DNA from 3 places in the Mycobacterium sp. MS1601 genome. Region 3 is predicted to be linked to each of the others. Evidence: riboswitches for the same ligand, from Rfam matches in the RefSeq annotation. Region 3 holds a riboswitch; each other region holds the start of a gene.
What was found. A riboswitch is a leader RNA that binds a small molecule or an ion and turns the genes downstream of it on or off. The one in region 3 is predicted to bind cobalamin.

Region 1 (5,445 bases), 2.3 Mb from region 3:
TGACCCGCGCCGGCCCGACGGGAGCGCCGCCGAGCACGTGCAGGCCGTCGCGGATCTGGGCGTCCTTGATCTCACACAGCCATCCGTCGACGTGCAGCAGGAAGTCGTCGAACTCTTCGTCTTCCGGACGGTCATCGAGGCCGAGGTCGCGGTGCATCTCGGCAGCGCGCATGAGATTCCAGATCTCACCTCGGATGGCCGGTAGTTTGGCCGGGTCCATCGAGGCGATGTTGCCGTACTCGTCGAGAAGCTGTTCCAGTCGCGCGATGTCGCCGTAGGTCTCGGCGCGAGCCATCGGCGGAATCAGGTGATCGACGATGGTGGCGTGTGCGCGACGCTTGGCCTGCGCGCCCTCACCGGGGTCGTTGACCAGGAACGGGTAGATCAGCGGCAGGCTGCCGATGGTGGCGTCGGTGGCGCAGTCAGCCGAGAGCGCGGCGTTCTTGCCGGGTAGCCATTCCAGGGACCCGTGCTTACCCAGGTGTACCACCGCGTGCGCACCGAAACCCTGCTCCAGCCAACGGTATGCAGCCAGGTAGTGATGACTCGGCGCCATATCGGGATCGTGGTAGATGGCCACCGGGTTCTCGCCGAAACCGCGGGGCGGCTGGATCATCAGCACGATGTTGCCTGCCCGCAACGCGGCCAGCACGATGTCACCGGCATCGTTGACGAACAGTTTGCCGGGCGCCGGGCCCCACGCCTGCTCCATCTCCCCGCGCAGACCCGCGGGCAGGTCCGCGGTCCACGCGGCGTACTGCTGGGCACTGACCGTCACATGCGCGTCGGTGAGTTGGGCTGTGGTGAGCCATTCCTCGTCCTGCCCACCCGCGGCGATCAAGGTGTGGATCAGCTTGTCACCGGCCTCGGTCTCGTCGTCGATTCCGAGCACGCCGAAACCGTCACCCACGTCGTACCCCGCCGCAGCCAGTCGGTGCAGCAGGCGCACGGTCGAGGCCGGGGTGTCCAGACCCACGGCGTTTCCGACCCGGGAATGCTTGGTGGGATACGCCGAGAGGACCAGAGCAAGCTTCTTGTCGCCGTTGGGAACCCGGCGCAGCCGGGCATGGTTGACGGCGATACCGGCCACCCGCGCGCAGCGTTCGGCGTCGGCGACGTAGTGCGGCAGGCCGTCCTCGTCGATCTCCTTGAACGAGAACGGCGCCGTGATCACCCTGCCGTCGAACTCCGGGATGGCGATCTGGTTCGCCGAGTCCAGTGGGGTCACGCCGTCGTCGTTGGCCTCCCAGTCCTGCTGAGACGAGGTGAGACACAGGCCCTGCAGCACCGGGATGTCCAGGGCGGCCAGCCGCTCGATGTCCCAGGACCCGTCGTCGCCGCCGGCGCTGACGCCGGCGGGCCTGGATCCGCCAGCGGCGAGCACGGTGACGATCAGCGCGTCCAACGTGGAGAACGCCTCGTAGAGTTCCTCGGGCGCGCTGCGCAGCGACGACGCGAAGAGTGGGACGCCCACGGCCTCGCCGGTGGCGTCGATGGCGTCGGCCAGTGCGTGCGCGAACCCGGCGTTGCCGCTGATCTCGTGGGCCCGGTAGTAGAGGATGCCCACTCTCGATTTGCCGTCGGCCTGCGCAGGGCGGTCGGCGTAGCCCCAGTCCGGGATCACGGCGGGCGGTTCGAAGCCGTCGCCGCCGAGCAGCACGGTGTCGCAGAGGAATGCGTGAAGTTGCCCGAGATTGGCCGGGCCGCCTTCGGCGAGATAGACGTGGGCCTGGGCCGCCAGCCCAATGGGCACCGTCGAGTTCTCCATCAGCTCGGGGCTGGGCTGGCGCTCCCCGCCGAGGATCACCATCGGCAGGCCGCTGGCCCGCAGGGTCTCCAGTTCGGCGCGGATCTCGTCGGAGGACCCCAGCACCCGCATCACCACCACGTCGGCGCCGTCGAGCACCGGCTCCAACGGCTGGCGCGCCGGGTTGCCGAGGCTGTACGCCGCTCCGCTGGCGCGGGCCGAGAGCAGATCGGTGTCCGAGGTGGACAACAAAGCAATACGGGTCACGTCATCAGGCATGATCGATCTCCCCGGGGGTTGGCGCCCCTCAACTGTGGATCCTCGTGGCCAGTGTCTGGCTGGGACCCCGTAAACGGAATCTCACAGTGGCGCAACCGCCCCGGATTCGCACCGGGTTCCTGTTCCACGAGGTGTGCGGGAATCAGCTTAGTGTAGGTGTCCCCCGGAGAGGACGCCAGGACATCGCCACCACGCACCCGACACCCGGCGGCCACCGCCCGGCATCGCTTCCCGATCTCCAAACCCCTCACACTCTCCGAACCGAGGTCGTCAACTCCGGGAGCCGGCGGAATCTGAATGATGGAGTCTTTCAACGGGAAAGACGTGTGCACGGGCGCAGGTTCATGGCAGGCCCCTGGTGGCAACTGTCGTGTTCACGCTACTGGTGCGCTTGGGCCGCATCAGCGTCGAGGAGGAACAACCCGGCAATCGTCCGGTCGTCCCGGAAGGTGATGCGAGCGACATAATCACCGGCCTCGAAAGCCAATGGCGTGTTGGTGACCGTGAAGTCCCCGGCCCGCATGACATCGGTCTTGCCCCGACTCTCGTACGCCCCGGCCAACCCCACGATGTGCACCCAGGCCTCGGCCAGCCCCTCCTCGGAGAGGCGTTCGCGCATCGTGGCATCGAAGCGAGCGCTGACATCGGCCCAGCGGACTCCAGCGAGATCGTCGATGACCGCGGCGGCCAGTTCGTCGGCTCCGGCAAGAGCAGTGGTGTTCATGGTTTCTCCCGTTCTCGGATCGATCGGCTTGCCGTAGCGCTGGAAAGCGGCTTGGCGCGAGACACCCAGCACTCCGCCGATCTCCTGCCATGTCCGGCCCTCGTCTCGTGCCTGGAGCACAGCTGCGGCCAGCAACGCCTCCGCCATGCCCTGGACATCGTGCGCCGCGCGCACCAACTCGAGCGGATCGTTGTCGTCACGCAATACGGGCGCAGCCAGGATCTGACCGAGCTGGCGGTGGAGCTGCTGGCCCGTCGCGGTAAAGGAAGCGGACATACGTCAAGATTAGATTGACTTCCGGCCATTCGTCAATATTTTCTTGACAGAACTCGCCGCCGGAGCCCCAACCGGAAACCCTTCGGCATCAGCGTCAGCCGCTCAGCCACTGTGAGCGTGTAGCCGGGGTCGGCCACCAGGTCGTAGCGCCGGATCAGCGTGCCGAGTACCAGCACGGCCTCGTGCAACGCGAACTGCCGTCCTATGCACGCCCGCTCACCGGTGCCGAACGGCTTGTACAGTTGGGCGGGCCGGGACCGAAGATGTACCGGCGCAAAGCGATCCGGGTCGAACTCGTCCACCGTGGCCAAACCCGGTCCACTCCAACGCGGATCGCGGTGCAACGTCGTCGTCAACGCCAGGGCCCACTCCCCCTTGCGCATCCTGTACCGGCCCGCCAGCACGGTGTCCTCACGCGCCGCCCGATAGTACGCAGGCACCGTGGGTTGCAACCGCAGCGATTCGTCGAGCACTCGGCGGACGTATCTCAGTTTGGCGATCTGCTCGAAGTCGGGCTCATCGGCCTCACCCCACACCCGATCCACTTCGTGGCGGGCCCGCGCAAACACCTCAGGATGCGTCGAAAGAAAGTAGATCGCGAAAGACAGTGCACCCGAAGTGGTTTCATGCCCAGCAACCAGGAAGTTGATCAGCTGGTAGCGGATGTTGGCCTCGTCGAGCGGGGCATCGGGGGCCAGCATGATCTCCAGTAGGTCGTCATGGTGACCCAGCCCTTCGCTTCTGCGCCCGGCGATGATCTCGTCGGCCACCCGGTGCATCTGGGCGGCGTGGCGCCTGACTTTGCGTTCATAGCGGTCACCGACGAACTTCGGCAGGAAGGTCGCCCGGAACACCCCGAGGCGGTCCGAACCCACCAGCGCCTCGACCATGTTCTCCACGAAGGGGTGGGGACGGTCCGACTGAAACGCGCCGAACGAGTAGCCCGCCGCACACCGGCCGATGGTCTCCAGCGTGACGCGGGTGGTGTCGGCGGAGACGTCGACGCAGGCTCCGTTCTCGCAGGCGGTGTCCCAGGCATCGGTCAGTTCGGTCGCGGCGGCCAGCATCGTCGGGTGGTAGCGCCGCATCGCCGCCTGAGAGAAGGCAGGCATCAGCAGCTGATGGGCCTTGCGCCAGTTGGGTTCGTCGTTGTCAGCGGTGAACAACCCGTCCCCACCGACCACCCGCAGCGCCACCATGTCCGGCCCGAGGTGCTTGCAGAACCGGCTCTCGTCATTGAGTTCGGTGACCACTTCCGCGCCGGCGGCCACCACGTATCGTGCCCCCAGGAAGGCGAATTCGAACAGCGGACCCAATTGGGCGGCCAGATCGGCCACCGACTGGGCGGGCTCGCTGCCCCGGAAGCTGAAGATGTCCCCCAGCAGCGGGACCCGGCGCGGAGGGTGTGGAATCCGGCGGTCCCGCAGCGCACTGCCACTGCTGACTCCGCCGACGATCACCGCCACGCTCGCACCTCCGCCGCTGTCGTTATTGTACGTATGTCAGATAGTATCCCAGCATGTCTGAACGGTCCGGCGCCCGCCCGTCGCGCAGAAGACTGTCTCCCGACGACCGGCGAACCGAACTGTTGGCCTTGGGCGCCAAGGTGTTCGGCGAGCGGCCCTACGACGACGTCCGCATCGACGAGATCGCTGAGCTGGCCGGCGTCTCCCGCGCTCTGATGTACCACTACTTCCCGGACAAGCGCGCGTTCTTCGCCGAGGTGGTCCGCGCCGAGGCCGAGCGGTTGTTCGAAGCCACCAGCACAGCGGCCGTTCCCGGGCAGACCCTGTTCGAGCGGGTGTGTATCGGGGTGCTGGCCTACGTCGAGTACCACGAGCAGTACCCGCACGGGTCGTGGGCCGCCTACATCGGGCCGGGCCGCACCGATCCGATGCTGGTGGGCATCGACGACGCCGACAACAACCGCCAGATGCAGCGCATAGTGGACGAGATGCGTGCCATCGTCCCATTCGAGCTCGACTCGAAGGTGGAGCGGGACCTGCGGGTCACGGTCTACGGGTGGCTGGCGTTCACCTTGGAGATGTGCAGGCAGCGGATCATCGACCCTTCGCTGGACGCCCGGCAGATCGCGCAGGCCAGCGCGCACGCGCTGCTCGACGCGGTGGCTCGGGTTCCGGGCATTCCGGCCCAGCTCAGCGAGGCCATCGACAACCGCTGAGTTACCTTGTCGGTGCCCAGGGGCACCATGGTGGCATGGCCCGCAAGACCGATCCTCTCTCCCGCTTCAGCTCGCTGACGCGGCAGTGGTTCGCGGGCACCTTCGTCGAACCCACGCCGGCGCAGGCACAGGCCTGGAAGGCCATCGCCGATGGCGACAACACCCTTGTCATCGCCCCCACCGGCTCCGGCAAGACACTCGCGGCATTCCTGTGGGCCATCGACCAGCTCACCGGCC
Region 2 (5,445 bases), 1.9 Mb from region 3:
TCACGGCGACGGCGGTGGGCAGGGTGTAGCCGATCACGTGCGTCGCACCCGCGAACGCTTGCGCAGCCGGGCCACAATGCCCTCCACCGCCGAATAGGTGAGCAACCCACACATCGGGATCACCAGGAAGAACAGCAGTTCCTCCAGCGGCACCGGCCCGATGTGGACGCCGGTGATGTACTGCGGGTTGTAGGACCAGATGTCAGCCAGGATGGCCACCAGATCCCAGGCGATGAACACCGCGGCCACCGGCAGGATCGCCCGTGCCGCCCTACCGATCTGGCGGTACACCCCGGTGCCGAGGAACTCCAGCGGCGCGGTGATGGCCAGGCAGGCCGCCAGCACCAGCAGGTACTGCCAGCGGTCCATGCTCACGCCGCCCGGGTGTGCCGGCTGCGCCAGGCGTCCAGCAGCCCCACTGCCGCCACCTGTAGACGGCGGCGGTTACCGACGGTGGCTCGTTGGCCGAACACCAGGAAACCCATGTCCTCGACCCGGTCCAGGATCTCGGAGTAGAGCGTCAGTGCCGCCGTGATGCAGGGTCGAGAGCGCGGATCCAGCAACGGGATCCCTTGCTCGGCAACCGAGTACACCTCACGGGTGATGGCGACCTGCTCGGTGAGTGCCCGCTGCACCCGCGGATCGGTGACACGATTGTCGTGGCACCACTGCAGCAGATCCCGGTCCACACCGTGCGCCGCGAGCTCGTCGGCGGGCAGGTAGACGCGGCCGCGATCGAGGTCCTCGTCCACATCGCGGATGAAGTTGGTGAGCTGGAAGGCCGTGCCCAACGCCGCGGCATACGTCGCCGCCTCCTCGCGGGGACCCACCGTGCCCAGCACCGGCAGCATCTGCAGGCCGATCACCTCGGCCGAGCCGTGCATGTAGCGCTGCAGCGCTGGCCGGTCCGCGTAGTCGGTGACGGTCAGGTCCATCCGCATGGAGGTCAGGAAATCGTCGAACAGGTCCCAGCTGATGCCGAAGGTGCGGGCGCAGTGCACCACAGCGGACAGCGCCGGGTCATCCCCGTCGGCTTCATCGTTGACCAGACGGTTGAACAGCTGGATTCGCAGGCGCTCGAGCAGTTCCTGGCGCTGCGCGATGGTGGCGGTGGAGTCGAGATCGTCGAGGATGTCATCGGCGCGGCGGGCGAACCCGTAGAGCGCGTGTACGGCGGGACGCTGGTCCGGCGCCAGCAGGCGGGTGGCCAGAAAGAAGGTGCGGCCGTGTTCGGCGTTCAATTCGCGGCACACCCGATAGGCCTCGCGCAGTTGGGGGTCGTGGACGCCTGCGGCATCGAGTTCAGAGCTGAGCATCAGCGCACCACCATCGTCTGTTGTCTGCGGGAAGGAGAACCGGTGAGCCGCTCGGCGGCCAGTCGGCCGGAGATCACCGCCGTCGGGACGCCGACTCCGGGCACGGTGGACGACCCGGCGAGCACCACGTTGTCGATACCGCGGATCCGGTTCGCCGGCCGGAATGGCCCGGTCTGGGTGAAGTTGTGCGCCAACGCGAACGGGGTGCCTGCGGCCATGCCCTGCCGGGCCCAGCCGGACGGATCCACGACGTCGAGCAACTGGGGGTCCTCGATCAGGCCGGGAAGCCGGCGGTCCACCGTCTCGATCATCTGCTCGGTGTAGGCGGGACCGATCGCCGACCAGTCGATGGTGCCGACCTCGGTGTTGGGGGCAGGAGCCAGCACATAGAGCAGGTCGCGGCCCTCGGGTGCCAGTGTGGGATCAGCGACGGTGGGTCTGGTGACCAGCAGCGACGGATCCGACATCACCGTGCCGTGGTCGATGATCTCCCGGAAGGTGTCGCGCCAGGCGTCTCCGAACAGGATGTTGTGGTGGGGAAGGTCTGAACCTGTTGCGCGGCAGCCAATGTGCGCCACCACGGCGGATGGCGCCGGACGCAGGCGTAGCAATCGACGCGGCGTTCGACCGAGCATCCGGTAGGTGTCGGGCAGTTCGGTGGTCAACACCACGGCGTCGGCCGCGAACCGCTCGCCGGTGTCGGTACCCACGGTGCTGACCACGCCGCCACTGTGTATCAGCTCGGTCACCGAAGTGCCGTAACGGAATTCGACTCCTGCGGCGCTGGCTGCGGCAGCCATGGCGTCCGGCACGGCACGCATGCCGCCCCGCGGGAAGTACACCCCGGCGACCGTGTCCATGTAGGCGATGACGGCGTACACCGCGAGCGCCCGCTGCGGCGGCACCCCCGCATACAGCGCCTGGAAGGTGAACACCCGCTGCAGGCGCTCATCGGTCAGGAATCGCCTGACCACGGAGTCCCAGCGGCGAAACCCGCCGATGGACAGCAACCGCAGCAAATCGGAGTTCACCAGCGAAAGAGGTGATTGGAAGTTCGATCCGATGAAGCCGTCGAACTCCACGTCGTAGAGGCGGGTGAGCCATTGGCGCAGTTGCAGATAGCCCTGCGCCTGCTGCGGGCCGGCGAAGCGTTCCACCTCGGCGGCCATGGCCGCCGCATCGCTGTGTACCTGCAGTGCGGTGCCGTCGGCGAAGGAGGCCCGGTATGCCGGTGCCACCGGGATCAGGTCCAAGCGGTCGGCACTGGATTCGCCCACTGCGGCGAAGGCGTCGTCGATGATCTCCGGCATGGTCAACACGGTGGGCCCGGTGTCGAGCCGGTAGCCGTCGATGTCGGCTCGGCCCATCCGTCCGCCGGGGTGGTGGCCGCGCTCCAGCACTGTGACCGCGACACCGCGGCCGGCAAGGTGCATGGCAGCAGAGAGCCCGGAAAGACCAGCTCCGACCACCACCACGCGGCGGGGTTGACGGAAACGCAGGGTCACGAAGGTCCTCCCGGGCTACAGACAGTGCGAAGGAAGTTCCCGTTCTGGCCAGGTCGAAAACATCGCTTCTCGGGTACCAGAAACGCTGTGGACTCGGGGCGAACGGCAGCTGGCTGCTGGATTGTGGGCGCGACTGTCTACCTGGCCTCCGAAGCTCTTGCAGCAAAGGCACTCCCAGGCTACAGCTACCTGTATAACTACCTCAGCGACCTCGGCGTCGCAACCGTTATGAACGTCGGGTTCGTGGTTCACGGTGCATTGTTCGCAGTCGGAGCCGTCGTTGTCACCCACGGAGCGGAGCCGGTCCTGACCAGGCGCGGTTTCGTCGCGGCCGCCGCGGTGAATGCGCTGGGCAACGTGGTCATCGCCGTGTTCCCGAGCTACCTCGACACCAAGGTGCCGTGGCACGGTATCGGCGCCGGGCTCGCCATCATCGGTGGCAACCTGGCCCTCGTTGTGGGTGGTGGCGCCGGCCGCTGGTCCTGGTGTCGGTCGGTGTACCCGATCATCGTCTGGGAGTTGGTCACCGCGGTGGTGCTGCTCGCGGGACGTTCGCGGTAGTGTTCCCGGTGCAGCTGGTTTGCCTTTGACATCCGTCAAGGGCATCGCAAGAGGGAACCCGGTGAGAATCCGGGACTGTCCCGCAGCGGTATGCAGGAACGACCGCCGTCAACGGCACTGATGTCAAGCATCGGGAAGCGACGGCCAGTAGGAGCATCCACGGATGCGCGCCTGTGAGTCCGAAGACCTGCCAGTTGTGCCGGGCGCGCCGCGTCCGGCGGCGCATCGCCTCGTGGACTGGGCGTATGGCCGGCGTGGTGATCCCTTGCGTCGTGCAGGTGGTCGGTCCGGCGGTACGGCCGTGGGCGATGGGCACTCCGTCGTACCGAAGGAACCATCCCGTGTCACCGACCTTCTCCGCCACCGTTCTCGGTTCACCCCGGATCGGGCCCAACCGCGAACTCAAACGCGCCACCGAGAACTACTGGGCCGGCAAGATCAACCGCGCCAAGCTCGAGGCCGTCGCCTCGGGTCTGCGATTTTCCACCTGGGCGGCCCTGACCGCCGCAGGCCTGGACTCGATTCCGGTCAACACGTTCTCCTACTACGACCAAATGCTGGACACCGCGGTGATGCTGGGTGCGCTGCCGCCCCGGGTGGCCGTCGTCGACGACGATCTGGACCGCTACTTCGCCGCCGCTCGTGGTACCGGGGAGATCGCCCCACTGGAGATGACCAAGTGGTTCGACACCAACTACCACTACATCGTCCCGGAGATCGGCCCGTCGACGACCTTCAGCCTCCACCCCACCAAAGTGCTCGGTGAGCTCGCGGAAGCGCTGTCACAGAAGATCGCCGCTCGCCCGGTGGTGATCGGGCCCATCACGTTCCTCGCGTTGGCCAAAGCCGTTGATGGTGGTGGTGATCCGATCGAACGGCTCGACGATCTCGTTCCCCTGTACATCGACCTGCTGGGCCGGTTGTCCGCAGCGGGCGCTTCGTGGGTACAGCTCGACGAACCCGTGCTGGTCACCGACATCCTCTCCAACGCCGCAGGTCTCGCGGAGTCCGTCTATCGCCGTCTCGGTGAGGTGGCCGAACGACCGTCGATCTTCGTCTCCACCTACTTCGGCGGACTCGACGCGGCGCTGCCCGCGCTGGCCCGCACCCCGGTCGAGGCCATCGGCGTCGACTTGGCGGCAGGCAGCGAGCAAGCCGTGACGGCGGTTCCCGAACTGGCGGAGAAGCTCGTCGTCGCCGGGGTGGTGGACGGGCGCAACATCTGGGCGACCGACCTGGAGAAAGCGCTCGGCGCGCTCAACGCGCTGGTGGGATCGGTCGGCGCGGTAGCGGTGTCCACGTCGTGCTCGACGTTGCACGTGCCGTACTCGCTGGAGCCGGAGACAGGGCTGGACGACGCGCTGCGCAGCTGGCTGGCGTTCGGTGCCGAAAAGGTCCGCGAGGTGGTCACGTTGGCGTCGGCGGTGCGCGGTGAACGCGATGAGGACGTGTTTGCGGCTTCGGCGGCGGCGGTGGCGTCGCGCAGATCGGATGCGCGGCTGCACAATGCCGACATCCGCGCAGTGCTCGGCACGGTGCTGGCCGCGGGTCTGCACCGAGGTGCCGCCCCGGAGCGCCGCGCCGCGCAGGACGCCCGGCTGCGCCTGCCCGTCCTTCCCACCACGACCATCGGCTCGTATCCGCAGACCACGCAGATCCGTCAAGCGCGCGCCGCCTTGCGGGCCGGGGAGATCGACCAGGCCGAGTACACCCGGCGGATGAAGGCCGAAGTCGCCGAAGTCATCACACTGCAGGAAGAGCTGGGCATCGACGTCCTGGTACACGGAGAGCCCGAACGCAACGACATGGTGCAGTACTTCGCCGAGCAGCTCGACGGCTTCTTCGCCACGCAGAACGGTTGGGTGCAGTCCTACGGCACCCGGTGTGTGCGACCGCCGATCCTCTACGGCGACGTGGTGCGGCGGCGGCCGATGACGGTCGACTGGGCCACCTATGCCCAGTCGCTGACCGACAAGCCGGTCAAAGGCATGCTGACCGGGCCGGTGACGATTCTGGCCTGGTCTTTCGTCCGCGATGACCAGCCGTTGGCGGACACCGCCAAT
Region 3 (5,445 bases):
CCGAGAACTCGCCGCGCGCCTGACCGTGCACTTCAGCAGCCTAGCGTGGCTCCCGCGGGTCCGGGATCGCCCGAATGGCCAGGAACCCCGTCGGCGAGCTGTGTAGTGCCTCGTACTTCTGCTCGTCGAGCGCCTTCGCCGGTTCGGTGGGCCGCGGCTCCACCAGCTGTTCGATCAGGAATCCGGCGGTGCGTAACTCGTGGCAGGTCTGCTCCAACGGTGAAAGCCACCACCGCACCCGCCAGCCGGCGCTCCAGGTCTCCTCGATAATGCGTGGCTCAAAGTAGTTGCCGCCGTGGCGGAGCCAGTCACCGGTCGGGTGCATGCGGGAGAGCACCAGGGCACCTTGCGGTTTGAGCACCCGACGAAGTTCCGCCAACGCCGCTGCTCGGTTGTCGAGGTATTCCAGCGCCAGAGCCAACAGCACCAGATCCACGGAGGCATCCGGTAACCAGTCGAGCGGGCGCGCCAGATCGTGGGTGCGGAAGCTGCCCTGCGGCACTCGGTGCGCACTCAGTTCCACCATGCGCGGGCTCTGGTCGAAACCGATCACCTCGGCACCACGCCTGGTGAGTTCCTCGGCGTAGAAGCCCGGGCCGCACGCGGCGTCCAGGACCGCCTTGCCTGCCACGTCCCCCAGTAGGGACAGACAGGCCGGGCGGTCGTAGTGGGCGTTGTAGAAATTCTCGCGGGCGTGGTCGGCGAACTCGTCGGCGAACACGTCGTACTGCGGGTGGGTTCCGACTTCCTTCGACACTCGCCCAAGTCTGCCAGGCGGCCATATTCTGCCAAGCCTGGTGCATTGGCTGCCAACCGGGAAATGGGGTGCTGACGTGCGCGGTTATGCCTGGCAGACCGGAACGAGAAACCCCTCCCGCCCCGATCCGAACACCACGTAGAAGAACCACCCAGAGAGAAGCAGAGATCATGACCAAGTTCGGATTCGCCACCGCCATCGCCACCGCCGCCACCGCCGCCTTCCTGGGATTGGCTGCCCCCGCGATGGCCGCCCCCACCGGAGCCGGCAACGCCCAAGACACCATCTCCAGCCTGCAAGACCAGGGCTACAAGGTGATCGTCAACCGCCTGTCGAACACCCCGTTGGCCGATGCCAGCGTCGTCTCCGTCGGTGCAGGCCCGACCTTCCAGCACACCAACGCCAACAACCGCAGCGAAGGCGGCTACAGCCCCAACGCCGACAACCAATTCGCCCCCGACAACGTCAAGACCGTCTACGTCAACGTCCGCTGAGCAGACGAACTCGAGAAAGCTCCCCTAACTCATGGGGAGCTTTGTCGTTGTCGGGTAGTGGATTACGCGTGCTTATCGCGCTCACCCGCTCCAGGCTGTGCACAGGCCGGATCAGTTCGCCGGTCAGCTACACGAAAGAAGTACGACCATGAAGATCTACTCCATTGCCGCAGCCGCAGCCCTGTCCGCAGGCGTCATCACATTGGCCGCGCCGGCGGCCGCCGCACCGTCCGGTGTCGGCAGCGCGGCGGACACCATCGCCAACCTAAAAGCTCAGGGCTACACGGTGGTGGTGAACCGGCTCTCCGACGTGGAGCTTGCCGACGCCAAAGTGGTGTCGGTGGGTGTGGGCCCGACGTTCATCCACACCGAGTCCGTCAACGGGACCCAGGATTACACCGGCTACGACCGGCAGTTCGCGCCGGTCAGGGTGACAACCGCGTACGTCAACGTGCGGTGAGCAGATTCGGTGGGGAACGTCTGGACGATGTTCCCCACCGAGTCCGCGGCACGATAACTCCGACGTGTTATGGACCAGACCTCACAAGCACCATGTTGACCTGGAGTCAGAAGCGCTCATGCCGCTCTGGCCGACCAGTCAGTGCTGCGTCGGGCCAAGGCGATCTCGCAGTGCTCGAACGTGACGTCCGTGTCATCCCATTTGGTTACTACACAGTGCGTTTCGCCTTCGGCCATCACCACCAGTGTGTCGTGGCGCGCATTGCCCGGGTCTTGCCCGGCGCGAAGGTCGCCTCGACGGCCGGTTCTTTTCGTGAGGATCTGACCATCTTCGCGACGGGTTTGTGTCGTTGTATGTCAACCCCTTTGGGGTTGGCAGTTGCGCAGCTGCTGTCGTGGCCCGCGAAGGACTCGGTGGCCGTGGTCGTGGAACAGGCTGTCGATCGCGGAGAAGTACGAGAGTGGACCAACACATCGGAGCGGGTGGATCCGCGCGGCGCAATCGGCAGTGGTTCAAGACGCCCGTCGGGCCCACGTTCGGCTTCCACTTCGGGACGCGCCGGGCACTGAGGGCTGACGCCGACGGCGATGATGAGATAACCTGCGCCGTTGAGAGTGGTTACATCCGTGCAGTGCGGGTGTCGGGGAACCCGGTGCGACTCCGGGGCTGACGCGCAACGGTATGGGGAACGTGCTCGACATCGGCGACCTGGCAATCCAGGGAAGCCCTCGGGTGTCGACGATCCCCGAGTCCGAATACCTGCCGCTCTCGGTTGTGTCCACCGTGTATCTCGCGAATAGATACCCCGGCATAGCGAGGTCAGAGTTGTTCATCCCCCTCAGCGGTCAGCGCACCGCCAGCTGCGTGTCCTGGTGGCCGGCAGTCCGGAGGTGACAGTCCGCGAAGAAAGAGCGTTCCTTCGCGACGAACATGCCTCGGTTGCCACCGTGCGCCGAGCGCCGGTTGTTGCGTTGACAACGGTGCTCGCCGTTCTCACGCTGCTGAGCATCGTTGTTTCGGTGGCCTTCGGCGCCGAGGACATCCCACTGCGTGACGTGTGGAACGTCGTCGTGGGCCGCTTCACCGGCGCCACCGGTGTTCCGGGGTTTGACACCATCGTGTGGGAGCTTCGCCTGCCGCGCTCGATACTTGCAGCGTTGGTCGGTGCGGGTCTGGCCCTGGCTGGCGCCCTCATGCAGGCGTTGGTCCGCAACCCGCTGGCAGAGCCGTACCTACTCGGTGTGTCAGCAGGCGCCTCAGTGGGTGCAACCGCCGTGATCACCCTCGGTGCACTCTCATCGTTGGGAGTCTGGGCGCTGTCGGGCGCCGCGCTCATCGGTTCTACGGTGGCCACGCTCACCGTGTATGCGGTGGCACGTGCCCAAGGCGGCCTCACAGCACTGCGCCTGATCCTCTCCGGGGTGGTGCTGTCGTCGGCGTTCATGGCGCTGTCGTCACTGCTCGTCTTCACCGCCGGCGATCCGCACGCCGCCGAAAGTGTCATGTTCTGGCTGCTGGGCAGCGTTGCGGGAGCGACGTGGGCGAAGATTCCCCTCACGGCAGCGGTGGTGCTGGTGTCGTTCGTTGCTGCCCTGCTCATTCACTCCTGGCTCGACGCCTACTCCGTCGGTGCCGACACCGCGGCATCGCTGGGCGTACCGGTGCGGGCAGTGCGGAACGCGTTGTTCGCGGTCCAGGCGGTGCTCGTCGGTGTCCTGGTTGCCGTTTCCGGCGGAATCGGGTTCGTCGGACTCATCGTGCCCCACGCGGCCCGCATGCTCGTCGGCGCCACCCACCGCGCAATGCTGCCGGTCTCGGTCAGCATTGGAGCGCTCTTCATGGTGTGGGTCGACGTGATCTCACGCGAAGTCGCGGCACCACGGGAGATGCCCCTGGGGATCATCACCGGCCTCGTCGGCGCGCCCGTGTTTCTCTATTTGATGGGGCGGCGACGCTACCAGTTCGGCAACAACACATGAGCGCACCGCCAACCGCACCCCCGGCGACGGGCGTGACGGTGAGCGCACACGGCGTGCTCTGTCGCCGCGGCAGCAGAACAGTGGTGTCCGGTGTGGACCTGACGGTGGCTGCCGGGACGCGGCTGGCGGTCATCGGCCCCAACGGCGCCGGCAAGAGCACTTTGCTGCGCGCCCTGTCCGGTCTCGACGCACCGTCAGCGGGAACAGTCCTGGTTGAAGGCAGGGACTTGTATCGGATGCCGGCCCGAGAGCGAGCGCGCACCATCGCAGTGGTCGGACAAGAGGAGCGACCCTCAGGCGAACTGACCGTCGCCGAGGCCGTGGGTCTGGGCAGGACCCCTTACCGGAACCCGTGGGCAGGCGCCGTTTCCGGAGAGCGGGACATCATTGACGGCGCCCTCAGCGCCGTCGGTCTGCAGGGGTGGGGCAACCGACCGTGTGTCCAGCTTTCTGGTGGTGAACGTCACCGGGTCGTCCTGGCCCGCGCGTTGGCACAGCGAACATCCGTTCTTGTCCTTGACGAACCCACTAACCATCTCGACGCCTCGTGGCGACTGAGATTCATGCAGATACTCGACGACCTCCGATGCACCGTCATCGCTGCGATGCACGATCTCGACTTGGTGATGCGGCATTTCGATGCGGTCGCGGTCGTGGCCGGCGGCCGGGTGTACGCCCAGGGGTCACCCTCTGAAGTTCTCACCTCTGCCCTCTTGCGGCAGGTCTTCGGTGTTGCCGGCGACATCATCGTCCATCCGACGACCGGCCGTTTCCATCTGTTACTCACCCATGCCGAACTGGCGTCAAACCATCATGAGGAGCACAACAATGGCGTATAGATTTCGATCCCCTTTCGCGACGCGACCGGCGATACACCTGGCGGTCTGCGCCGTCCTCCTCGGTGCAACCTCGGGATGCACGTCCCAGGCGGAGACGACCACGACAGCGGACACCGTGACTGTCACCAACTGCGGCAAGGAAGTCACCTACGAGCAGCCGATTGACCGGTTGTTCGTCAACGACGGAGGAATGATCGCGATCGCGTTGGCAGCCGGCGCCCGCAATCAGATGAACGCGGTCAGCTCCATGAGCCGCGACGCCGCGGTTCTTCGCCTCAAATACGGTTCTCAAGTAGACGGTCTCAACGAAGTGGCTCCGGAGCAACCGACGCTGGAGAACATCGTCGGCGCCGACCCACAAGTCCTGTTCGCCGGATACAACTACGGCATGGGCGAGGAACGGGGAATAACCCCGGACATCCTTGCAACGCATGGAATCGCGGTCTATCAGCTGTCTGAAGCATGCCTGCAAGTCGACGGACAGCCCGTTCGCGGCACCATGGACCCGTGGCTCGCCCTTGACACCGATTTGCGCAACATCGGAACTCTGACAAACAACGCGCACACGGGTTCTCAAGCAGCCGAAGACATCGCCGCCAGGCTGGAAGCCTTGCGTGCCGCACCGCAACCCGAGAAGAAACCCACCATCTTCCTGTTCGACAGCGGTAGCGACACGGTGTTCTCCTCGGGAGCCTTCGGTGGACCCCAAGGAATCATCGACGCCGCCGGAGCACGCAACGCCACCGAAGACATCCAAGACACCTGGACAACCGTGAGCTGGGAGCGGATCGCCACCGCAGATCCAGACCTCATCGTCTTCGTCGACTATCCGGGTCAGACTGTCGAAGACAAGATCGCCGCCCTTCGCAGCAACCCCGCCAGCCGAAACCTCAAAGCGGTTCAGGAAAACCGGTTC

Region 1: another riboswitch for cobalamin. It lies ahead of cobN (cobaltochelatase subunit CobN); the one in region 3 lies ahead of BVC93_RS22760 (FecCD family ABC transporter permease).
Region 2: another riboswitch for cobalamin. It lies ahead of metE (5-methyltetrahydropteroyltriglutamate--homocysteine S-methyltransferase); the one in region 3 lies ahead of BVC93_RS22760 (FecCD family ABC transporter permease).

Annotation. Positions count from the first base shown of each region.
Region 1 covers NZ_CP019420.1:584,067-589,511, forward strand. The annotation lists gene cobN (cobaltochelatase subunit CobN) at 1-2,026, opposite strand, end outside; cobalamin riboswitch at 2,056-2,179, opposite strand; gene BVC93_RS02765 (DUF3887 domain-containing protein) at 2,406-3,026, opposite strand; gene BVC93_RS02770 (cytochrome P450) at 3,059-4,492, opposite strand; gene BVC93_RS02775 (TetR/AcrR family transcriptional regulator) at 4,546-5,208, shown strand; gene BVC93_RS02780 (ATP-dependent helicase) at 5,244-5,445, shown strand, end outside.
Region 2 covers NZ_CP019420.1:197,661-203,105, reverse strand. The annotation lists gene BVC93_RS00990 (lycopene cyclase domain-containing protein) at 1-37, opposite strand, end outside; gene BVC93_RS00985 (lycopene cyclase domain-containing protein) at 34-369, opposite strand; gene BVC93_RS00980 (phytoene/squalene synthase family protein) at 372-1,316, opposite strand; gene crtI (phytoene desaturase family protein) at 1,316-2,821, opposite strand; gene BVC93_RS00970 (DUF998 domain-containing protein) at 2,945-3,382, shown strand; cobalamin riboswitch at 3,381-3,591, shown strand; gene metE (5-methyltetrahydropteroyltriglutamate--homocysteine S-methyltransferase) at 3,691-5,445, shown strand, end outside.
Region 3 covers NZ_CP019420.1:4,715,842-4,721,286, reverse strand. The annotation lists gene BVC93_RS22780 (hypothetical protein) at 1-31, opposite strand, end outside; gene BVC93_RS22775 (class I SAM-dependent methyltransferase) at 41-757, opposite strand; gene BVC93_RS22770 (hypothetical protein) at 928-1,251, shown strand; gene BVC93_RS22765 (hypothetical protein) at 1,400-1,711, shown strand; cobalamin riboswitch at 2,310-2,492, shown strand; gene BVC93_RS22760 (FecCD family ABC transporter permease) at 2,659-3,690, shown strand; gene BVC93_RS22755 (ABC transporter ATP-binding protein) at 3,687-4,529, shown strand; gene BVC93_RS22750 (ABC transporter substrate-binding protein) at 4,519-5,445, shown strand, end outside.